Regions from separate parts of the Allobosea sp. 10N428 genome, predicted to be linked through region 1. Evidence: riboswitches for the same ligand, from Rfam matches in the RefSeq annotation. Region 1 holds a riboswitch; each other region holds the start of a gene.
The links. Region 1 has a riboswitch for thiamine pyrophosphate ahead of thiO (glycine oxidase ThiO). Riboswitches for the same ligand answer to the same signal wherever they lie in the genome.
Positions count from the first base shown of each region.

Region 2: another riboswitch for thiamine pyrophosphate. It lies ahead of AC1DDA_RS18705 (LuxE/PaaK family acyltransferase); the one in region 1 lies ahead of thiO (glycine oxidase ThiO).
Region 3: another riboswitch for thiamine pyrophosphate. It lies ahead of thiC (phosphomethylpyrimidine synthase ThiC); the one in region 1 lies ahead of thiO (glycine oxidase ThiO).

Region 1 covers NZ_JBFTIC010000001.1:643,271-649,857, forward strand. The annotation lists gene AC1DDA_RS03015 (ABC transporter ATP-binding protein) at 1-783, opposite strand, end outside; gene AC1DDA_RS03020 (IclR family transcriptional regulator) at 958-1,776, shown strand; gene AC1DDA_RS03025 (Rdx family protein) at 1,867-2,181, shown strand; gene AC1DDA_RS03030 (thiamine phosphate synthase) at 2,293-2,901, opposite strand; gene AC1DDA_RS03035 (thiazole synthase) at 2,916-3,686, opposite strand; gene thiS (sulfur carrier protein ThiS) at 3,688-3,885, opposite strand; gene thiO (glycine oxidase ThiO) at 3,869-4,864, opposite strand; TPP riboswitch at 4,942-5,043, opposite strand; tRNA gene AC1DDA_RS03050 (tRNA-Ser) at 5,241-5,331, shown strand; gene AC1DDA_RS03055 (SapC family protein) at 5,850-6,560, opposite strand.
Region 2 covers NZ_JBFTIC010000006.1:69,716-76,302, reverse strand. The annotation lists gene AC1DDA_RS18725 (ABC transporter substrate-binding protein) at 1-359, opposite strand, end outside; gene AC1DDA_RS18720 (ABC transporter permease) at 364-1,113, opposite strand; gene AC1DDA_RS18715 (ABC transporter ATP-binding protein) at 1,110-1,889, opposite strand; gene AC1DDA_RS18710 (acyl-CoA reductase) at 1,897-3,345, opposite strand; gene AC1DDA_RS18705 (LuxE/PaaK family acyltransferase) at 3,351-4,427, opposite strand; TPP riboswitch at 4,517-4,644, opposite strand; gene ggt (gamma-glutamyltransferase) at 4,784-6,460, shown strand; gene AC1DDA_RS18695 (2-hydroxyacid dehydrogenase) at 6,480-6,587, shown strand, end outside.
Region 3 covers NZ_JBFTIC010000004.1:455,606-462,192, reverse strand. The annotation lists gene AC1DDA_RS16180 (polysaccharide deacetylase family protein) at 1-296, shown strand, start outside; gene AC1DDA_RS16175 (OmpA family protein) at 1,497-2,582, shown strand; gene AC1DDA_RS16170 (hypothetical protein) at 3,025-3,222, shown strand; TPP riboswitch at 3,294-3,398, shown strand; gene thiC (phosphomethylpyrimidine synthase ThiC) at 3,477-5,354, shown strand; gene AC1DDA_RS16160 (hydroxyethylthiazole kinase) at 5,360-6,118, shown strand; gene AC1DDA_RS16155 (SphA family protein) at 6,207-6,587, shown strand, end outside.

The sequences.
Region 1 (6,587 bases):
CGCCGCCTCGCTGGGCAGCGCGACGCCGCCGGCCTCGGCCCTGCCCGCACGCCAGACCGCATCGATGCGGTTCATCTTGCCGACGAAGGAGGAGATGAAGGCCGTCGCCGGGCGCTCGTAGAGGCGATAGGGCGCGTCGATCTGCGTCATGCGCCCCTGCTCCATCACCACGACGCGGTCGCTGATCGAGAGCGCCTCGGCCTGGTCGTGCGTGACCATGATCGTGGTCGTGCCGACGCTGCGCTGGATGCGGCGTAATTCGAACTGCATCTCCTCGCGCAACTTGGCGTCGAGATTGGAGAGCGGCTCGTCGAGCAGCAGCACCGGCGGCTCGATGACGAGCGCGCGGGCAATGGCGACGCGCTGGCGCTGGCCGCCCGAGAGCTGACGCGGATAACGCTCGGCAAAAGGCGCGAGATGGACGAGGCCGAGGATCTCCTTGACGCGCCGGTCGCGCTCGGCCTTGGCGACCTTGCGCATCTCCAAGCCGAAGGCGACGTTCTCAGCCACCGTCATATGCGGAAAGAGCGCATAGCTCTGGAAGACGATGCCGAGACCGCGGCGGCTTGGCTTCTCGCGGGTGATGTCGCGTCCATCGAGGGTGATCGCGCCCTTGGTCGGCTCGACCAGCCCCGCGATCATCTGCAGCGTCGTCGTCTTGCCACAGCCGGAAGGGCCGAGCAGCGAGACGAACTCGCCCTTGGCGACGCTGAGATCGACATCCCTGACGGCGGTGAAGTCGCCGAAGACCTTGCTCAGCGATTGCAGCGTCAGGAAGCCCATGAACACCTCGATCGGCAGGCTTTCCGTTCGCCGGAAAAGCCGGACTGCGATGGGTGCAAGCAAAGGGAGACGACACAAATTCGTCAATCTTCAATTCCGCATTAGAGAATTTATGTTGACAAAATTTCTCTATGTAGAATTTTTATTGCTTCATTTCACATTTGATTTTCTCACATGCAAGCAGTCGACGAACCCGTTTCCTCGCTTCGCCGCGCGCTGGGGCTGTTGCGCATCCTCTCGAAGGGCGCTGGCGACGGCATGCGGCTGAAGGACATCGCGGAGGCTGCCGGCTGCGGCCAGCCGACGGCGCATCGCGCGCTGCGCGACCTGATGGCGGAGGGCTTCGTCGAACAGGCGGCGGGCGGCAAGCGCTACCGGCTCGCGCTCGATTTCTTCGTCATCGCCGCCCGCGCCGGCCAGGCCGGCGGCCTGCGCGAGCTCGCCCGGCCTGCGCTGCTGCGGCTCTCGGCCACGCTGAGCGACACGATCTTCCTGCTCGTCCGCAACGGCTACGACGCGGTTTGCCTCGACCGGATCGAGGGCCCCTTCCCGATCCGCTCCTTCACCGGGGACATCGGAGGCAAGGTGCCGCTCGGCATCGGCCAGGGCAGCCTCGCCATGCTGGCGCATCTGCCCGACGACGAGCGCGAGGCGGTGATTCGCTTCAACATGCCCCGCCTGCTCGATCGCGGCTTCTTCGACGAGGCCGCTTTGCGCAACGCCATCGCGACGGCCCGAGCGCAAGGCTCGGTCAATCTCAACACCGGCCTCATCCCTGGCATGGCCGGCGTTGCCGTGCCGGTCTTCGATGCGCGGGGGCGCGTCGTCGCGGCGCTCAGCGTCGGCACCCTCGCCGAGCGGCTGCGCGAGGACCGGCTGCCGAACATCATCGCCATGCTACGCAGCGAGGCGGAGGCGCTGGGCGCCAAGCTCAATCCCTTCGACGTCGCGCTGCGCTATCCCTCGCGCAGCCTGAGCACGATGGCCGGCTGACAAAACCGAGCCGACATGCCGCTTTCAGGCTTGCGTCGCGGCGACGGAAGCGGGATGTCGGGGCGAACTCCTCTCGGATGGTAGCCTGTCATGACACAGACCAAGCCCGCCCCCCGCATCGCCATCACCTATTGTTCGATGTGCAACTGGATGCTGCGCTCGGCCTGGCTCGGCCAGGAGCTGCTCTCGACCTTCGGGCAGGATCTCGGCGAGGTCGCGTTGATCCCGCGCACCGGCGGGATCTTCCAGATCCACTACGACGGCGAGTTGATCTGGGACCGCAAGGCCGATGGCGGCTTCCCGGATTCCAAGGTGCTGAAGCAGCGCGTGCGCGACCGGCTCGACCCCGAGCGCAGCCTCGGCCATGTCGATGGTCACACGATGTCGGCGGAAGCCGAGAGCTGAAGCGCTGCCTCGCCGTCATGGTCGGGCCTGACCCGACCATCTCGGAAACGAGTGCCTTCTTGTCATGCGATTCTCGGGTCTGCGCTTCGCTCCGCCCGAGAATGACGCCTGTCAGGCGAGGCGCCCGCGCGTCGCCGCGACCCAGGCCTTCAGCCGCCCCTCGGGATCGGCATTCAGCGTGATGTCGGTCACGGCTGCGACGATGTCGGCGCCGGCCTCGAAGACCCCTGGCGCGCGCTCCAGCGAGATGCCGCCGATGCCGACCAGCGGCAGATCGCCGATACGGCGCTTCCACTCGCCCAGCCGCTGCAGCCCCTGCGGGCCGAAGCGCATCTGCTTCAGAATCGTCGGATAGACCGGGCCGAGCGCGACATAATCGGGCTTTGCCGCCAGCGCGCGCTCCAGCTCGGGCTCGTCATGGCTGCTAAGGCCGAGCCTGAGCCCCGCCTTGCGGACCGCGCCGAGATCGGCGTCGTCGAGATCCTCCTGGCCGAGATGGATGAAGTCGCAACCCTCCGCGATAGCGAGCTTCCAATAATCGTTGACGACCAGCACGCAGCCGGCCGCGGCGCAGAGCGTCTTAGCCCGGGCGATCTCGCGTGCGACTTCGATCTCGGAACGATCCTTGACGCGCAACTGCACCAGCTTGACGCCGAGCGGCAGCATCCGCTCCAGCCAGTCGGCGCTGTCGAAAATGGGGTAGAACGGGTCGAGCTTCATGCGGGAGCAGACTTTCAGGCCAGGAAGGCTTTGCCCATGACGGGGGTGGAAGGAGCGGCCATGTCGCGCGCCTCGATCGGCTGCGCGGCGAAGGCCTGGCGGCCGGCACGGATGGCAAGCGCGAAAGCCTCTGCCATCGCGGCGGGATCGCCGGCCTTGGCGACGGCGGTGTTGAGCAGGATGCCGTCATAGCCCATCTCCATCGCCTGCGCGGCGTGGGAGGGCAGGCCAATGCCGGCATCGACGACGAGCGGAATGTCGGGGAAGTGCTGGCGCATGCTGCGCAGGCCGTAGGGGTTGTTGAGTCCCCTGCCCGATCCGATCGGCGCGCCCCAGGGCATCAGCACCTCGCAGCCGGCATCGAGGAGGCGCCCGCCGACGACGAGGTCCTCCGTGGTGTAGGGGAAAACCTTGAAGCCGTCATCGGCGAGGATGCGGGCCGCCTCGACCAGCGCGATCACGTCCGGCTGCAGCGTGTCGTCCTCGCCAATCACCTCGAGCTTGATCCAGTCGGTCCCGAAGACCTCGCGCGCCATCTGTGCGGTGGTGACGGCTTCCTTGACGGTGTGGCAGCCCGCCGTATTCGGCAGCACCCTGACGCCGAGCTCGCGGATGAGCGCCCAGAAGGCCTGACCAGCACCGCCGGCCGATTCCCGGCGCAGCGAGACGGTGACGACCTCGGCGCCCGAGCGCTTCACCGCCTCGGCCAGGATGGCGGGAGACGGATATTGCGCCGTGCCGAGGAAAAGCGGGTTCTGCGGAGCGAAGCCATAGAAGGATGCCATCTCAGCCTCCCTGCATCGGCGCGACGATCTCGATGCGGTCGCCCTCGCTCAAGGCGACGTCCGCCCGCTTGCGCGCCGGCACGAAGTCACCATTCACCGCCGTCGCAACGATGCGGTCGGCAAAGCCGAGCTCGGCCAGCGCCTCGGCCAGCGTCTTCGCCGCGATCTCCTGCGGCGCGCCGTTAAGCAGCAAGGTCATGCAGCATCTCCGGTGTTGCTTGCGGGTTCAGCACGGCCTCCGCCGCCATCCGCGCCATGGCGGGGCTGAGCAGGAAACCGTGGCGATAGAGCCCGTTGACATGGATCACGCGGCCGCGGCGCGTCAGCCGCGGCAGGTTGTCGGGAAAGGCCGGGCGGGCATCGGTGCCGATCTCGACGACCTCCGCTTCGCCGAAGGCGGGATGCAGCGCATAGGCCGCGCCGAGCAGCTCCAGCATGGCGCGGGCGGAGATGCGGCTGCGCTCGCTGCTCTCGATCATCGTCGCGCCAACCATGAAGAGGCCGTCTGCGCGGGGCACGATATAGAGCGGGATGCGCGGATGCAGCAGCCGGACGGGCCGCGACAGCTGGATCTCGTCGCTCCGGAGCAGCAGCATCTCGCCCTTGACGCCGCGCAAATCGGGCAGGACATCGCGCGCCGCCAGCCCGCGGCAGTCGAGGACGATATCGGCATCGAGATCGGCCGGCTCGACCGCGCTGCCGAAATGAAGGGCGGCCCCATTTGCGACGAGGCGTTTGGCCAGGGCCGCTATGGCTTGGCGCGGATCGAGATGCGCCTCGGCGGAGAAGAACAGGCCGCGCGAGAAGCGGCCGGCCAGATCGGGCTCCAGCCCGGCGATGGCCTCGCCGTCGATCTCCTCGAAATGGTCGGTGCGCTGACCGAAGCGGCGCAGCTCCGAACGGTCCCGGCTCGGCGCAACCACGAGCGTGCCGTTGCGAGCGACGCCGCCGGCATGGCGCTCCCACCAATCGGCCGCCTGCTGCCCGAGCCGAATCACCGGTTCTTCGGCGCTCTCGCCCTCGCACCAGGGCGCGAGCATGCCGCCGGCATACCAGGAACAGGCTTCGGCGCCGATGCGCGGGCCGCGTTCATGCAGGACGACCTGCACACCCCGGGCCAGCAACTCGGTGGCACAGGCCAGACCGACGACGCCAGCGCCGACCACAGCGGCTGTCAGGACTGAGTGAGGACGTTCTGGCGTCATGCTTTCCCTGCTTCCGGGAAGGCAGCGGCCTGAGGCGCGAGCGAGGTGTCTGCGAGCCGAAGACCGTTCCCTTCGCCGGCATTACCCGGATCAGGTGCGATGGGTTGGCGCGAACCACGCCTCTCAGCCTTTCGGCACCCCAACGGACAGCGCCAATTTAATGGCAGCGCCGCCGGGGAGCAAGCGGAGCCGGCGCAAGGCTCCGTTGCGGCGGCCTCGCACCTCCCGACCGCGCCCTTCGCACGGGAGTGATCGGGAGATGCGCCCGCGCGAATACACAGGTCGCGCGAAGGAAGTTGTCGGCGAGACTTGTCAAAGGCCTCTGCAATCGGGCATAGAGCCTCTCGCCGGAGACGTGGCCGAGAGGCTGAAGGCACTCGTTTGCTAAATGAGCATACCCCACAAGGGTATCGAGGGTTCGAATCCCTCCGTCTCCGCCACTTTCTTCACCCATCTGAAAACCATCACCTTTTTTCGGCGACGGCTCCGAAATTCGGGAGGGATGCCTGGGAGGCAGCCCTCTGCGCGTACTCGTGCAAAACCTTCGGGGACGAGGATTCGCCTGCGTTGATTTCGCCTGCGCACCACGGGGCGATCGCAGCGATGGGCTCCTCAAGGCGCATCGCATCCTCGCCCTGACCGCCGCGGGTCGCTCGGATAACGCGAACGTTTGGCCGTGGCGCAACCGTGCTATCGCTGACGGACCATTCGAAACGACCACAGGGTTGGCCGCCCCCGGTCGGGCGCGCGGGCAGGCTCCAAGAAGTGGTTGCGCAAAATGGCATCCACCTACCTCGGGGCTCGGGGGTGCCCAAGATTCAGCCAATCCAGCTCCGAAATGACGACCACGGGTCGGTGCGAATCATCGCCGGCGGCCGGGCGGGCGCAGACTGAGCTCTCCGGGCCAACATCCCTGCGTGATCAGCAAGCACTTGCATGGCCCGGGGCGAGATCTGTGTCAGAGGCGCTCGCCGAGCCGCGCGAAGTTCGCCAGGCTGATCAGATGGGCATGGATCGGCATCAGATAGCCCTTGCGTCGCAGATCGCTCCAGGCCTCGTCCGAAAGCGCGTTGAGGCGCTCTTCGCTGATCGCGGAGAAGCCGCTGTAGCTGGATGTCGCGCCATCGGCCGCGCGGATGTCGATGTTGATCGTCTGGAACAGATCCAGAGCTTTCAATTCGGCCGTGAAAGCTGCGGTTACCTTGGCTGCCTCGGCATATTCGGCCACGAAGCCTATCACGCGCTGCAGGGCTTCTGCCGGTTCGCCATCTTCCCCGAAAAGTCGCTCGCCTGCCTCGTTCTGCAGCCCCGCGAAGCCGCCATCGATGCAGACGATCTGCTGTTCGGCCGCGATATCGCCGCCAATGAAGGGATAGCGTCGCAGATAGGCCGGCGGGTGCTGGCCGCGCCAGCGCCCCTCGCTGTCGACGAAACGGCTTTCACCGGGGCGCATCCCGACCATGAACAGCGGGGAGAGGGTGCCGGCCTCCTCCAGGAACAGGATCGGCATGTCGCGGCAGCCAAGCACGAACTCTGCGGCGAGAGCGGGCAGGACATGTGCCTGGGCCGCGAAGAGATAGGGCTTGTCGACCGGAGCGAGCCGCGCCTGGTGATGCGTGTTGCGGTCGAGAGCGGCGATGCTGGAATAGAAGAGCGGCAGAGGGGCCATGGTTCTGTCCTGATGGCGTGATGCTGA
Region 2 (6,587 bases), on a different contig from region 1:
CCACTGGTTTTCAGCGCGACGACGTTGAAGACGTTCTGCGGATAGATGTTGTAGATCGCGACGAGCTTCTCGCCCTTGTCGAGCGCGATGTAGAGCGAGGCGGGGTCGGTGAAGGCGATATCGGCCTGCCCCGTCAGCATGTTCTGGATCGCCGCGCCGCCGCCATTGCCGGGCACATAGTCGAGCGCGATTCCCCTGGCCTTGAAGAAGCCCTTGTCCGGCTCGGCCAGCAGGTTGGTGATCTCGCTGATCGGCTGGCTCCAGCCGGCGACGGTGACCTTGTCCAGCTGCTGCGCCATGGCGGGGGCGGCGATGAGGCACGACAGGGCAAGAGCAAGGAAGGCGCGGCGGATTGGCATGGATCTAGCCTTTCGAGAAACGGTGCAGGACGCGGCGCTCGATGAGGCGGACGGCCTCGTAGAGCAGCATGCCCAGCGCGGTGATGACGATGAAGAGCGCGAAGATCAGGCTCGAATCCATCACGCTCTGCGCGGCGATGATCGAGGCGCCCAAGCCGGTGCGCCCGCCGATGAACTCGCCGACCACGGCGCCGACAAGCGCGAGCACGACAGCGACGCGCAGGCCCGCCATGATGACGGGAAGGGCAGCGGGCAGCTTGAGGCGCAGCAGGGTCTGGAGGCGGCTCGCGCGGAGCATGCGGAAGAGTTCGCGCTTGGCCGGATCGACCTCGCTCACGCCGGTCAGCGTGTTCTCCATTAGCGGGAAGAAGCAGATCAGCGCGGTGATGACGATCGTCGGCGTCATGCCGAAGCCGAACCAGATGATGAAGAGGGGCCCGAGCGCGAGCTTGGGCACGAGCTGGCTCGCCAGCACATAGGGGCGCAGCAGGCGGCTGAGCGCCGGCACTTCCGCCAGAATGATGCCGACACCGAGCCCGATGACGGCGCCGATGCCAAGGCCGAGCGCCATCTCCGCGGCCGTGACGGCAAGATGAGGCCAGAGCCGGCCGGTGGCGATCTCGCTCCAGAGCGTCGCGAGCACGGCGGAGGGGGGCGGGAGGACGAGCGCCGACAAGCCGCCGAGCCGGCACCAGATCTCCCAGCCCCCGAGCAGGGCGAGCAGCAGCAGGAGGGAGGGCAGGCGCGCGGTCATGCAGCCGGCCTCCGGCTCGTTGCGGCCGTCGCCTCGCCATCCATGGCGTCGCGCAGCTCATGGCAGGAGGCGGCGAATCCGGGAGCGTAGCGCATGTCGCGGTGGCGCGGGCGGGGCAACTCGATGCGGCGCGCATGGGTCAGGCTGCCAGCGGCCATCACCGCGACCTTGTCGCCGAGATAGACGGCCTCGCCGATGTCATGGGTGACGAAGAGCGCGGTGGTGCCGTTGAGTGCGCAGAGCCGCAGCAGGTCATCCTGCAATTCCTCGCGCGTCAGTGCGTCGAGCGCGGCGAAGGGTTCGTCGAGCAGCAGCAGATCGGGATTGTCGACCAGCGCACGGGCGACAGCGACGCGGCTCTGCTGGCCGCCCGAGAGTTCGGAGGGCCGGCGCGCGGCGAAATCCACCAGACCGATGCGGGCAAGCAAATCGAGTGCCGCGTCACGGTCGGCTCCCGTCGGCCGGCGCTTCAGCGAAATCGGCAGCAGCACGTTGTCGAGGGCGCTCAGCCAGTCGAGCAGCGTCGGGGCCTGGAAGACGAAACCGGCGCGGGCGCTCGGGCCATGCAGCGCCTCGCCGCCGATGCGGATGGCGCCTTCGCTCGGCATGAGCAGGCCGGCCGCGAGCTTCAGCAGCGTGGTCTTGCCGCAGCCGCTGCGACCCAGCAGGCAATGGATCTCGCCGCGCGGGATCGCCCAGTCGACGCCGTCGACGACCGCGGAACCTGCCGCGCCATAACGATAGCGGACCTGTTTGATTGTGACGAAATCGGACATGGCAGGGTCAGTCGACATAGGGCGCGAACCCCTCTGCCGCCGCTTCCGTCGATTGCTCGATCTCGGTGAAGGTGGCGAGGTCGAGCAGGCTGAAGCGCCCGTCATGATGCCAGCCGGCTTCCGGTGCGGTCATCCGGCCCAGCGGGGCGATGCGGCTGATGCCGACTTCGCCCAATTGCTCCGCGAGCCGGAACAGCCTCTCGGGGGCTGCGGCGGCGCCCGCCGTTTGCAGGAAGCTGCGATAGGGCGCGACGAGGGCGGGGACGTCATCGAGGCTTTCGACCGAGACCAGCTTGAGCGTGCGGTTCAGGCCGGTCGGGTTCAGGGCTTCCGGCGCATCGACATGAACCACGCTCCAGCCATCGCTGGGCTCGCCGAGGAGTTCCGCAGTGCCTTCCAGCGCGCGCATCTCCTGTGCGCCGCGCCATGCGGCGATGGAAGAGGCTTCGCCTTGCGAAAGCGCGCGGCGGGGGTGGCGGGAGGCGAGGGCGGCGAGTTCGTGCGCGACGTAGCGCGCGAATTCGGCGGGGCTGACGCGTCCACCGCGCTCGACGAAGAGCATTTGCGGCGAATAGCAGCCCTGCTGCTCGTAGCGTGCGACGTCATGGGCGGCGAGCCGGGCCAGGGCCGGAGCCTTGCGGCTGTCGAGCGCTTCGCGCGCGATCACGCCGAAGCCGATCTTGTGGCCATGCGGCAGGAAGCGGGTCGTGATCGGCAGTTTCGCACGCAGTGCCGCGAGCGTGTCGTTGCCGCCATAGGCCATGACGGTGTCGGCCGCGCGCAGGAACGCCGGTTCGGCAGCCGCTTTGCCGCCCTTCCACCAGACGATGGCGAGGCATTCGCCGAGTTCCGGGTCGATTTCGGCGAGGAGGCCCGCGAACCAACCGGCCGTCAGCGGCTCGGCCGAAGCGAGCTTGCCGACGCTGCCGGCCTTGACCAGCAATCCGCAGATCAGGCTCCAGAGCGAGAGCGCCGGGACGTTGCCGGCCCAGACATGCAGCAGGAGCTCTGGGCCATGGGCGCGCAGGTAACCGCCCTTGGCCGTCGGCTGGAAGCCGTCGAGCATGGCGGGATTGGCGAAATCCTCGGCCAGGAAGCGCAGGAGCTGCGGGCGCCGGAAGGTCTTGAGATAGCCGGTCAGGCCGAGCCGGACCGTCTCGCGGTCATAGCCGGTGACGATCGGTAGAAGGTGCTCGGCCTTGCGCCGTAGCGGGTGCTGTCGGTCGAGCAGGCGCGCGACGGCGGCGTCGATCGCCGCGACGATGCGCGCCGTGTCCATCCGCTTCAGCCGGGCGCGGGCATTGTTGCGCACATGCTCGCAGAGCGTCGCAGCCTGAGCCTCGTCGAGTTCCGGCAGCGCGACCGAGACGCTCTCGCCCCAGGCGCTGTGGCCGACCTCGCGCCAGCGCAGTGCCTCACGGCTCAGGCCCGGCAGATGGCCCGCATGCTCGATCACGTCCGTCAGCCCCGCGCCGCGGCGAGGAACTCCGCCACAGCGACCGAGCAGCCCTTCGAGGCCTCGCCATCGACACGGCCGAGCAGCTTGAAGCCTCCCGGCACGATCTCGCCGGCATCCTCGGTCAGGATCGCCGCGACGCAGTTGAAATGGGCGAGGTCGTGATGGACGATCACGCCGCGCTCGCCCTCCGGCAAATCCGCTCCGCTCAGCGGATCGACGACGCGGCTGCGGATCCAGTGCGGGCCGGATTTCACCGACGGGCAGACCGCATTGCCGTCGTCGTAGAGCTGCGAGCTCAGCTCGGTCATGCCGTACATGTTGATGCAGGATGAGCGCGGCACGCCGAAGGCGGCGGCGAGCCCGTCATAGAATTCGTCCGGCGTAAGTTCGCGCGACTGGCCCTTGAAGCCGCCGGTGTCGAGGATGAGGCTGCCTTCCGGCAGAGCAAACCGCAGGCCGCGTGCCGCGAGCTCATCCATCAGTGGCACGAAGGAATAGCTCGCGCCGAGCAGGGCATAGGGCTCGCCGCTGGCCTCGGCCTGCGCGAGCGCCGGCAGTAAACGATCCAGATCGAGACCGGCGGCGCCAATGAAGACCTGGGAATCGGGCGTTCCGCATTCGCGCCGGGCGAGCCCGAGATAATGCCCGAGCGAGGAATTCGGCAGCGCCGTCTCATCTGGGAAGAGGATGCCCATGCGGATGCGCTCGCGGCCAAGCATGAAACGCGCGCGGAAATTCACCAGCATCGAGCGCTTCCAGACGGCGAGCGTCGGGTGGTAGCTGCGGCCGCGCACGCCCTGTGTTGTGCCGCTCGTCATGAAGACATGGCTTGACGCCTCCGGCGGGCTGCAGCTCAGCGTCAGGTCCTTGAAGGCGGTGATCGGCACGGCCGGGATGTCGCGCCAGCGCTTCACCGAAAGCGGCGTGCGGCCGCGCTGCAAGCAGAAGCGCTTGTAGGGCTCGTTGTTGCGGAACTGATAGGCGAAGACCTTCAGCGCCATCGCCTCGAACTCGGCTTCCGACGCGTCGGGAAGCGCGATGAACGCCAGCAGCGCCTCGATGATCTCGGCTTGCGTCACTGCGGCCCACTCCGTTCGGACGCTCGCGGCCAAGCCGGGAGCGTCGATCGCAAAAGGATCACGGGCGCAAGCTGGAATCAGGGCCTTGGATGGCCGCATGTCCCGCATCCCTACGCCGGTATGATCCGGATCAGGTTCGGAGGGTCACCGCGTTGCCGGTCTCAAGAGCCAGCCGGCGGAATCTCAGCCTCCTAGCGAGGCCCCCCTGGGAACAGGGTTTAGGTGGGGCTTCGGGCCATGGCTTGTCAAGCGTTGCCGGCGCAAGGCCAGGTTGGAGCCGACTCGAAATCCTGACATGGCGCGCATGCCGAAGAAGAGGCTCGACGCCGGCCTTCAAAACCGTTTCTGTGCCGGCCATGAACCTTTCCGCGCCGCCGCCCCGCATCGCCTCCTTCACCTGCGAGAAGAAGCCGGCCACCGGCTCGCGCGGGATGGTCGTCACCAATCATCCGCTCGCCTCGGCGGCGGGCGCGCAGATGCTGCTCGCCGGCGGCAATGCGATCGATGCGGCGGTGGCGTCGCTGTTCGCGCTGACGGTGGCCGAGCCGATGATGGTCGGCATTCTCGGCGGTGGCCTGAGTCATATCCGCCTCGCGGACGGCCGCCATGTCGTGATCGACAATCTCTCGACCGCGCCGGGCCACGCGACTCCGGACATGTATGACTGCCTGTCCGACGAGATCGGCAGGCAGCGCGAGACACGCGACCGCGAGAACGTGGTCGGCGCCAAGGCCGTTGCAGTGCCGGGCGCGCTCAAGGGCTGGTGCGAGGCGCTGGCGCGCTTCGGCACGCTGCCGCTGGCCGAGGTGCTGCAGCCGGCGATCGGTCTGGCGGAGCGCGGCTTCGTGGTCACGCCCTATCTTTCGAATTGCATCACCGACAACGCCGCCGATCTCGCCCGCGATCCGGGCCTCACCGCGCTCCTGCTGCCGGGCGGCCAGCCACTCCAGCCCGGCATGCGGCTGGTTCAGCCGGACTATGCCGCCAGCCTGAAGCTGATTGCGGTGGAGGGGCCGGATGCGCTCTATGGTGGGCGGCTCGGGCGGGCGCTGACCGACTACATGGCGGCCCATGGCGGGCTGATCGATCAGGCCGATCTCGCGAATTACCGCATCGAGTTGCGCGAGCCGATCCGCGGCTCCTATCGCGGCTATGAGATCATCGGCCCGCCGCCGCCCTCGTCCTCGGGCGTGCATATCGCGCAGATGCTCAACATCCTCGAAGGTTACGATATCGGTGCGCTCGGCTTCGGCTCGGCGGATGCGGTGCATCTGTTGGCCGAGGCGCTGAAGATCGCCTTCGCCGACCGGGCGGTGGCGACGGCTGATCCCGCCTTCGTCAAGGTGCCGGTCAACAGGCTGATCGACAAGGGCTATGCGGCCGAGCGGCGCGCCCTGATCGAGATCGGCCGGGCGAAGAGCTGGACGGCCGGGCTTTCGGGCGGTGAATCCGCCGACACCACCCATGTCACCGTCGCGGATGCGCAAGGCAATGTCGTCAGCGCGACGCAGACGATCAACGGGCTGTTCGGCGCCTGCGTGCAGATTCCGGGCACCGGGATGATCGCCAACAACTACATGTTCAACTTCGATCCGCATCCCGGCCGCGCGCTCTCGATCGCGCCGGGCAAGCGGGTCTTCACCTCGATGGCGCCGATGATGGCGCTGAAGGAGGGCAAGCTTGCCTTCGCGCTGGGATTGCCGGGTGCATTGCGCATCTTCCCGTCGGCGCTGCAGGCGATCGTGAACCTGATCGACCACCGCATGACGCTGCAGGAAGCGGTCGAGGCGCCGCGCGTCTGGACAGAAGGCGGCGTGCTCGAGCTCGAGGAAGCCATCCCCGAAGCGGTCGCGCAGGAGCTCGCGGCCCGCGGCCACAGGATCCTGCGTTCGCCGCGCGTCGCCGGCGGGATGAATGCCATCGCCTTCAACCCGGATGGCACGCTGACGGGCGCCGCCTGCTGGCGCGCCGATGGCACGCCGGTCGCCATCTCCGGCGGGCTTGCCCGTGCCGGCGCACGCTTCACCATCTGACCTATTTCCGGACCTTTCCATGCCCGAGACGATCGTTCTCCTCGATATGACCAGCCCCGAGCGGGCCGACCGGCTGCGTGCGCTGCTGCCTGATGGCTTCGTGCTGACGCATGGGACCGCGCGCGGC
Region 3 (6,587 bases), on a different contig from region 1:
AGCTGCCGGTCGAATGGATTCGCGACGACGCGGCCTATCTCAGCATGAACCGCTTCCAGGCACTGCGGCCCTACACACCGCCGGAGGCGGTCTTCGACATCTTCCGCCGCGAGTTCGAGGGAGCTTATGCCGAAGGCGGCCTCTTCCTGCTGACCATGCATCCCCATGTCATCACCTACCGCTCGCGCTTCTGGATCCTCGAAGAGCTGGTCCGGCTTGCCAAGGCCAAGGGCGACTGCTGGTTCGCGACCCATGCCGAGATCGCAGCCTATGTGAAGGCCGAAGCCGGGCTCTGACCCGTCCGATCGGAACCGCTGCCCGATTCCTGCCGTTTTCGCTTCATCGCGGGTTCAGGCCCTGACCGGCCTGATACCCGCGCGTTGAAACGAACAACGGGAATTGCAATGCGCACGAAACGCTGGTTGTTGGTCGGGACCGTCCTGCCGGCCCTCGTCATTTCGCAGACCGGGCAAGCCTTTGCCGAAGCCGGATACCGGCTGGCCCAGGCCCCTGCAGCCGGCGACGAGGAGCCGGGACGGGGACCACGCCAGCGGCCACAGGAGCAGCACCGTCCGCCGGGTGGGCAGCCGGGCCAGCGCGGTCCCGAGCGCCCCGCCGCGCCGGGCGCCCCCCAGGCTCCGCGCCCGCCGCAGATGCAGCCCGGCCCGGCTGTTCCCCGGCCGCAGCCTCCCACGATGCCCGCGCCGCAACCGCGTGCCGAGCCGCCTGCTGCGCGTCCGCAGCCCGAGCGCCCGCCAATGCCGCAGCGTGAGGCGCCTCCCGCTCCGCGCCCCGCCCCGAACATGGCGCCTGTACCTCAGCAGCCGCCCGCGGCCCGGCCGACGCCGCCACGTCCGCCCGCTGAACCCACTTTGCCGACACCGCCGCGCGCAGCGCCTCAGCCGCCTGCACCGCCGGCTGCCGCGCCCGGCGTGCAACCCGGCCTGCGCCCGCAAGCAGCTCCGCCACCCGCTCCGGCCCAGCCCGGTGCGCGGCCTTCGGCGGTGCCGCGCGGCGGCCCGGCCATTCCGCCTTCGGCTGCTCCGCCTCAAGCGCGTCCTCCGGCGGCTGCTCCGCAGCCAGGTGCGGTTCCCTCGGCTCCCGCGGGGCAGCCGCGTCCGCCCGGAGCTCCGCCTTCCGCTGCTCCCGGCACACCCGCTCAGCCCGGCGCCGGCGCGCCGCCCTCCGCGGTTCCGCGCGGGGGGCCGGCTGTTCCGCCGTCTGCGGCTCCGTCCCAGCGCCCGCTGGGCGCAGCGCCGCAGCCGGGCGCCGCTCCCGCGCAGCCGGGCGTTACAGCTCCGACCCCACCGGCCGGCGCAGTTCCGGCACAGCCGCTGCGCCCGGCAATACCTCCGGCCACGGCTCCGATCGCTCCGGCTCCGACCCAACCCGGCGCCGCGTCTCCGACGCCGCCCCCGGGCACGCCGCCCGCGGGGCTGGCGCCCGCTCAGCCCGCACGCCCCGCTCCGGGCGTGCCTCCGGCAGCCGCTCCTGGGGTGCCGGCTCCGGCGCAGCCCGGTGTCGCACCGACGCAGCCCGGCACGGCTCCCGCGCAGCCGCCGGCCGGCGGGGTCTTCCCCAGCCAGCCGCCGCAGCGCGAAGGCCGTCGTGGCGGCATCTCGCCGGGCGTGGCCGGTGCAATCGGCCTCGGCGTGGGCGCGATCGGCGGCATCATGGCCGTTCAGGGAGCGCAGCGCTTCGACGACATCAGGGCGCGGCGCGAAGAGCGTCGCGAGGGTGACGTTACCGTCATCCGCGAGCCCGGCCGCACCATCATCCGCGACGATGACGGCCGGGCCATCATCCGCCGCGATGAGGACCAGCGTTTCCGCGATCTCGGCTGGCAAGGCCGTTCCGAGCGCCGCGACGGCGAGATGCGGACGGTGTTCGAGCGGCCCGACGGCACGCGCATCGTCACCATCACCGACGAGGAGGGCCGGCTGATCCGCCGCACCCGCATCGATCGCGACAACCGCGAGGTGGTGATCATCGACAACACCCTGCGCGATCGCCCGGGGCGCTTCGCCGACGATATCGTCGTGTTGCCGCCGCCGCCGCTGCCGATCCCGCGCGAGCGCTATATCGTCGATGCCGACCAGGCCGACGAGGCGTTGATCTACGAGACGATCATGGCGCCGCCGATCGCCGCGATCCCGCGCCGTTACACGCTGGACGAGGTCCGCTATTCGCCGGATCTGCGCGCCCGCATGCGCAGTGTCGATATCGACACGATCACCTTCGAGACCGGCTCCTGGCAGGTCACGCCCGACCAGGCGCAGCGCCTCGCAGTGATCGCGGATTCGATCCGGCGCGTGCTGCAGGGCTCGCCGAACGAGGTCTTCCTCGTCGAGGGCCACACCGACGCGGTTGGTGCCGATGTCGACAATCTCTCGCTCTCGGATCGCAGGGCCCAGTCGGTCGGGGAGATCCTGACGCGCGACTTCCAGATCCCGCCGGAAAACCTGACCACCCAGGGCTATGGCGAGCAGTATCTGAAGGTGCAGACGCAAGGGGCATCCCGCGAAAACCGGCGCGTGACGCTGCGGCGAATCACGCCGCTGCTGACCGGCCAGAACCGCTGATCCTCGGGCGGGGCTGCTCCAAGGGCAGCCCCGTTCGCTGTGGGCGTGCGGGGAACCCCGCACGCCCACAGCGGTTTCTCTTCCGGAGGAGTCGCTGATGGGAGATGCAGCCATGAAGATGTCCGCTCTGGCGATGGCAGGTCTGGTGCTTGCCTGTTCATTCGCGCCGTTTCCGACATGGGCTCAGAATGCTCCCCCCGCCGAGAAACAGCCTGCTCCAGGCGTGCCGGCGGCGCCGCGTGCAGATGAGGCCGTGCGGCCGCCGGCAGGGGAACGCGGTATGCGGCCTCGCGCCGACAGGCGTGAGCAGCGCTATGACAGGGCACAGGCTGGTCCGCCGCAGCCGAGTCGCGACCCGCCGATGCCGCGCTCGGTGCCGTCGATCATCAGGCCCTGAAGGTCGTTCAGGATTTCGCAAGGCGGGCGCATTAGCGTCGCCGGCATGAGCGACGCAGCTTCCGTTTCCCGCAGCATCGTCACGATGCAGGCCGCCTCGACGCAGCAGGCGCTATCGGTCGAGATGCTCAGGCAGAACGCGCAGGCCGAGCAAAGCCTCGTCACCATGCTCCAGCAAAGCGCTGATGCAGCCAAGGCGACGCTCCCGGCCGGTCAGGGCGGCCTCGTCGACCGCACCGCCTGATCTCCTTTCCCCAGCTTCGATCGTTTGTCGCTGAGGCCGTTGCCAAGCGACTTCTCTGCGCCTAACCTCGCCTCTGTTCCGAGGGGTGCCCGCAAGGGCTGAGATGGCTTCCGAAGCCGAACCCGTCGAACCTGATCCGGGTCATACCGGCGGAGGGACTGGAACGCGTGCACAGGGCCGAGCCTTGTCCGCAGACAGCGACTGTACCGCTTTCAAGCCCGGATCTCCTGACCTGTCGCAAGGAGGAGATCCTCATGAATGCCCACGCAAAACCCCAGAAGAACAGCGTCAAGACCGCGCCGCAAAGCGTGACGACCGGCCCGATCATCGGCTCGCGCAAAATCTATGTCGCCGCGCCCGAGCATCCCGAGATGCGCGTGCCGTTCCGCGAGGTCGTGCTGACGACCGATGCCGAGCCGCTGGTGCGCATCTACGATCCCTCCGGCCCCTATACCGAGACCGACGCCAGGATCGACCTGAATGCCGGCCTGACGCAGCCGCGCCGCGCTTGGCTCGATGCCCGCGGCTTCCAGACCGTGCCCGGCCGCGCCGTCACCGCCGCCGATAACGGCCATATCAGCGAAGCGCAGCTCGTGCCGGCCTGCCCGGCCGAGCGCCCGATCCTCGAGGCGAAGCCCGGCCAGATGGCGACGCAATACGAGTTCGCCAAGGCCGGCATCATCACGCCCGAGATGATCTATGTCGCCCATCGCGAGAATCTCGGCCGCGCCGCCATGATGGAAGGCGCCAGGGAGCGCCATGCCGACGGCGAGAGCTTCGGCGCTGTCGTTCCGGAATTCGTCACGCCCGAATTCGTCCGCGAGGAGATCGCGCGCGGCCGGGCCATCATCCCGGCCAATATCAACCACCCCGAGCTGGAGCCGATGGCGATCGGCCGCAACTTCCTGGTCAAGATCAACGCCAATATCGGCAATTCGGCCGTGACTTCGGGTGCCGCCGAGGAGGTCGAGAAGCTGGTCTGGGCGATCCGCTGGGGTGCCGACACGGTGATGGACCTCTCCACCGGCCGCAACATCCACAACATCCGCTCCTGGATACTCAGAAATTCGCCGGTGCCGATCGGCACGGTGCCGATCTATCAGGCGCTGGAGAAGGTCGGCGGCGATCCGATCAAGCTCGACTGGGAGGTGTTCAAGGACACCCTCATCGAGCAGGCGGAGCAGGGCGTCGACTACTTCACCATCCATGCCGGCGTTCGCCTTCCCTATGTCCCGCTGACGGCCAGCCGTGTGACCGGCATCGTCTCGCGCGGCGGCTCGATCATGGCGCGCTGGTGCCTGGCGCATCACAAGGAAAGCTTCCTCTACGAGCGCTTCGACGAGATCTGCGACATCATGCGCAAATACGACGTCTCGTTCTCGCTCGGTGACGGCCTGCGTCCGGGCTCGATCGCCGACGCCAATGACCGCGCCCAGTTCGCTGAGCTGGAGACGCTGGGCGAGCTGACCCAGGTCGCCTGGACGAAGGGCTGCCAGGTCATGATCGAGGGCCCCGGCCATGTGCCGATGCACAAGATCAAGGAGAACATGGACAAGCAGCTGCGCGAATGCGGCGAGGCGCCCTTCTACACGCTCGGACCGCTGACCACCGACATCGCGCCGGGTTATGACCACATCACCTCTGGCATCGGCGCGGCGATGATCGGCTGGTATGGCTGCGCCATGCTCTGCTACGTCACGCCGAAGGAGCATCTGGGTCTCCCGAACCGGGACGACGTCAAGACCGGCGTCATCACCTACCGCATCGCCGCCCATGCCGCCGATCTCGCCAAGGGCCACCCGGCGGCGAAGATCAGGGACGACGCGGTCTCCCGCGCCCGCTTCGACTTCCGCTGGGAGGACCAGTTCAACCTGGCGCTCGACCCCGACACGGCGCGCGAGTTCCACGACGAGACGCTGCCGAAGGATGCCCACAAGGTCGCGCATTTCTGCTCGATGTGCGGGCCGAAATTCTGCTCGATGAAGATCACGCAGGACCTGCGCGCCGAGGTTCTCGCGATGAGCGACAATGAGAGGGCGAGTCTCGAGGCCATGGCTGCTGAAGGCATGGCGGCCAAGTCGAAGGAATTCCTCGACAAGGGTGGCAGCATCTATCTACCTGCGGCCGAATGAGCGGCATGAACGACAGCCTCGACGCGGCCAAGGTCGCGTCGATCCTCGCGCGGGTGTCCGAGCGCCGCCCGCGCATCCATTGCCTGACCAATACCGTGGCGCAGAACGTCACCGCCAACATGCTGCTCGCCTTCGGGGCCGTGCCCTCGATGGCTGGTCATCCCGAGGAGGTTGCGGCGGTCGCGGCCGGGGCAAGCGCGATCCTGATCAATCTCGGCACGATCAGCCCTGAGGGCGAGCGCGCGATCCCGAAGCTCGTCGCTGTGGCGCGCGAACGCGGCATTCCGCTGGTGCTCGACCCGGTCTTCGTCGAGCTGTCGCCCCTGCGGCTGGGGCTGGCCGAGGACGTTTTGCGGCTGCCGGGCGTCGTCGTGCGTGGCAACGCCGCCGAGATGGCGGCCTTGGCCTGGCTGTTGGAGCGCTCCCCCGGCGTCACGCGCGCGACGACAGGGGCTGTCGACGCGATCGACGGTCCTTCCGGCAAGCTCTCCGTGGCCTTCGGGCATCCGCTGATGAGCCGGGTGACCGGACTGGGCTGCGCTTCGAGCGCGCTGGTGGCTGCCTGCCTCGCGGTCGAGCCCGATCCCGTGATTGCAGCGGCTGCGGCGCTGACGGCCTACGGCATCGCGGGCGAAATCGCAGCCGAGCGTTGCCATGGCCCCGGCAGCTTCGCCGTCGAACTGATCGATGCGGTCGCTGGCCTCGATGCCGGCATGCTGCAAGCACGTATGGCGCGAATGTCACACATGAACGACATGATGTAGCCGGGATTCACCGCCGCCCGCAGGCATCCTAGGGTCGCATGGCTGATTCGCCCGGCTGGCGACGGCCGCGCCGGGGGCAACAGACAACATGATGCGTAACGAAGCCTGCGGGCAATCGCACAGGCCCTTTCGGCTTGTCGCCCTGATGGCCCTTGGTCTGGCCGCCGGCTGCGTCGGGCTGCCGGAGGATGTCCGGGCGGCCGAGAACGGCACGGGCTTCTATCTGCTCGGCGGCCGCGGCGCGATGGCTGGCTATCTGCCGCCTCCCGGGGTCTATTTCGAGAGCGACACCTACAGCTACGACGCCAAGCTCGATGCCCGGAAGTCCCTGCCTTCCGGCGGTCGCTTCGTTGCCGGCGTGCGGAGCCAGGCACGGGCCGATTTCCTGAGCGGAACGTGGGTGACGCCCTGGGAACTCGCCGGGGGCAATCTCGCCTTCGGAGCGACGCTGCCCGTCGGCCGCGTCCGG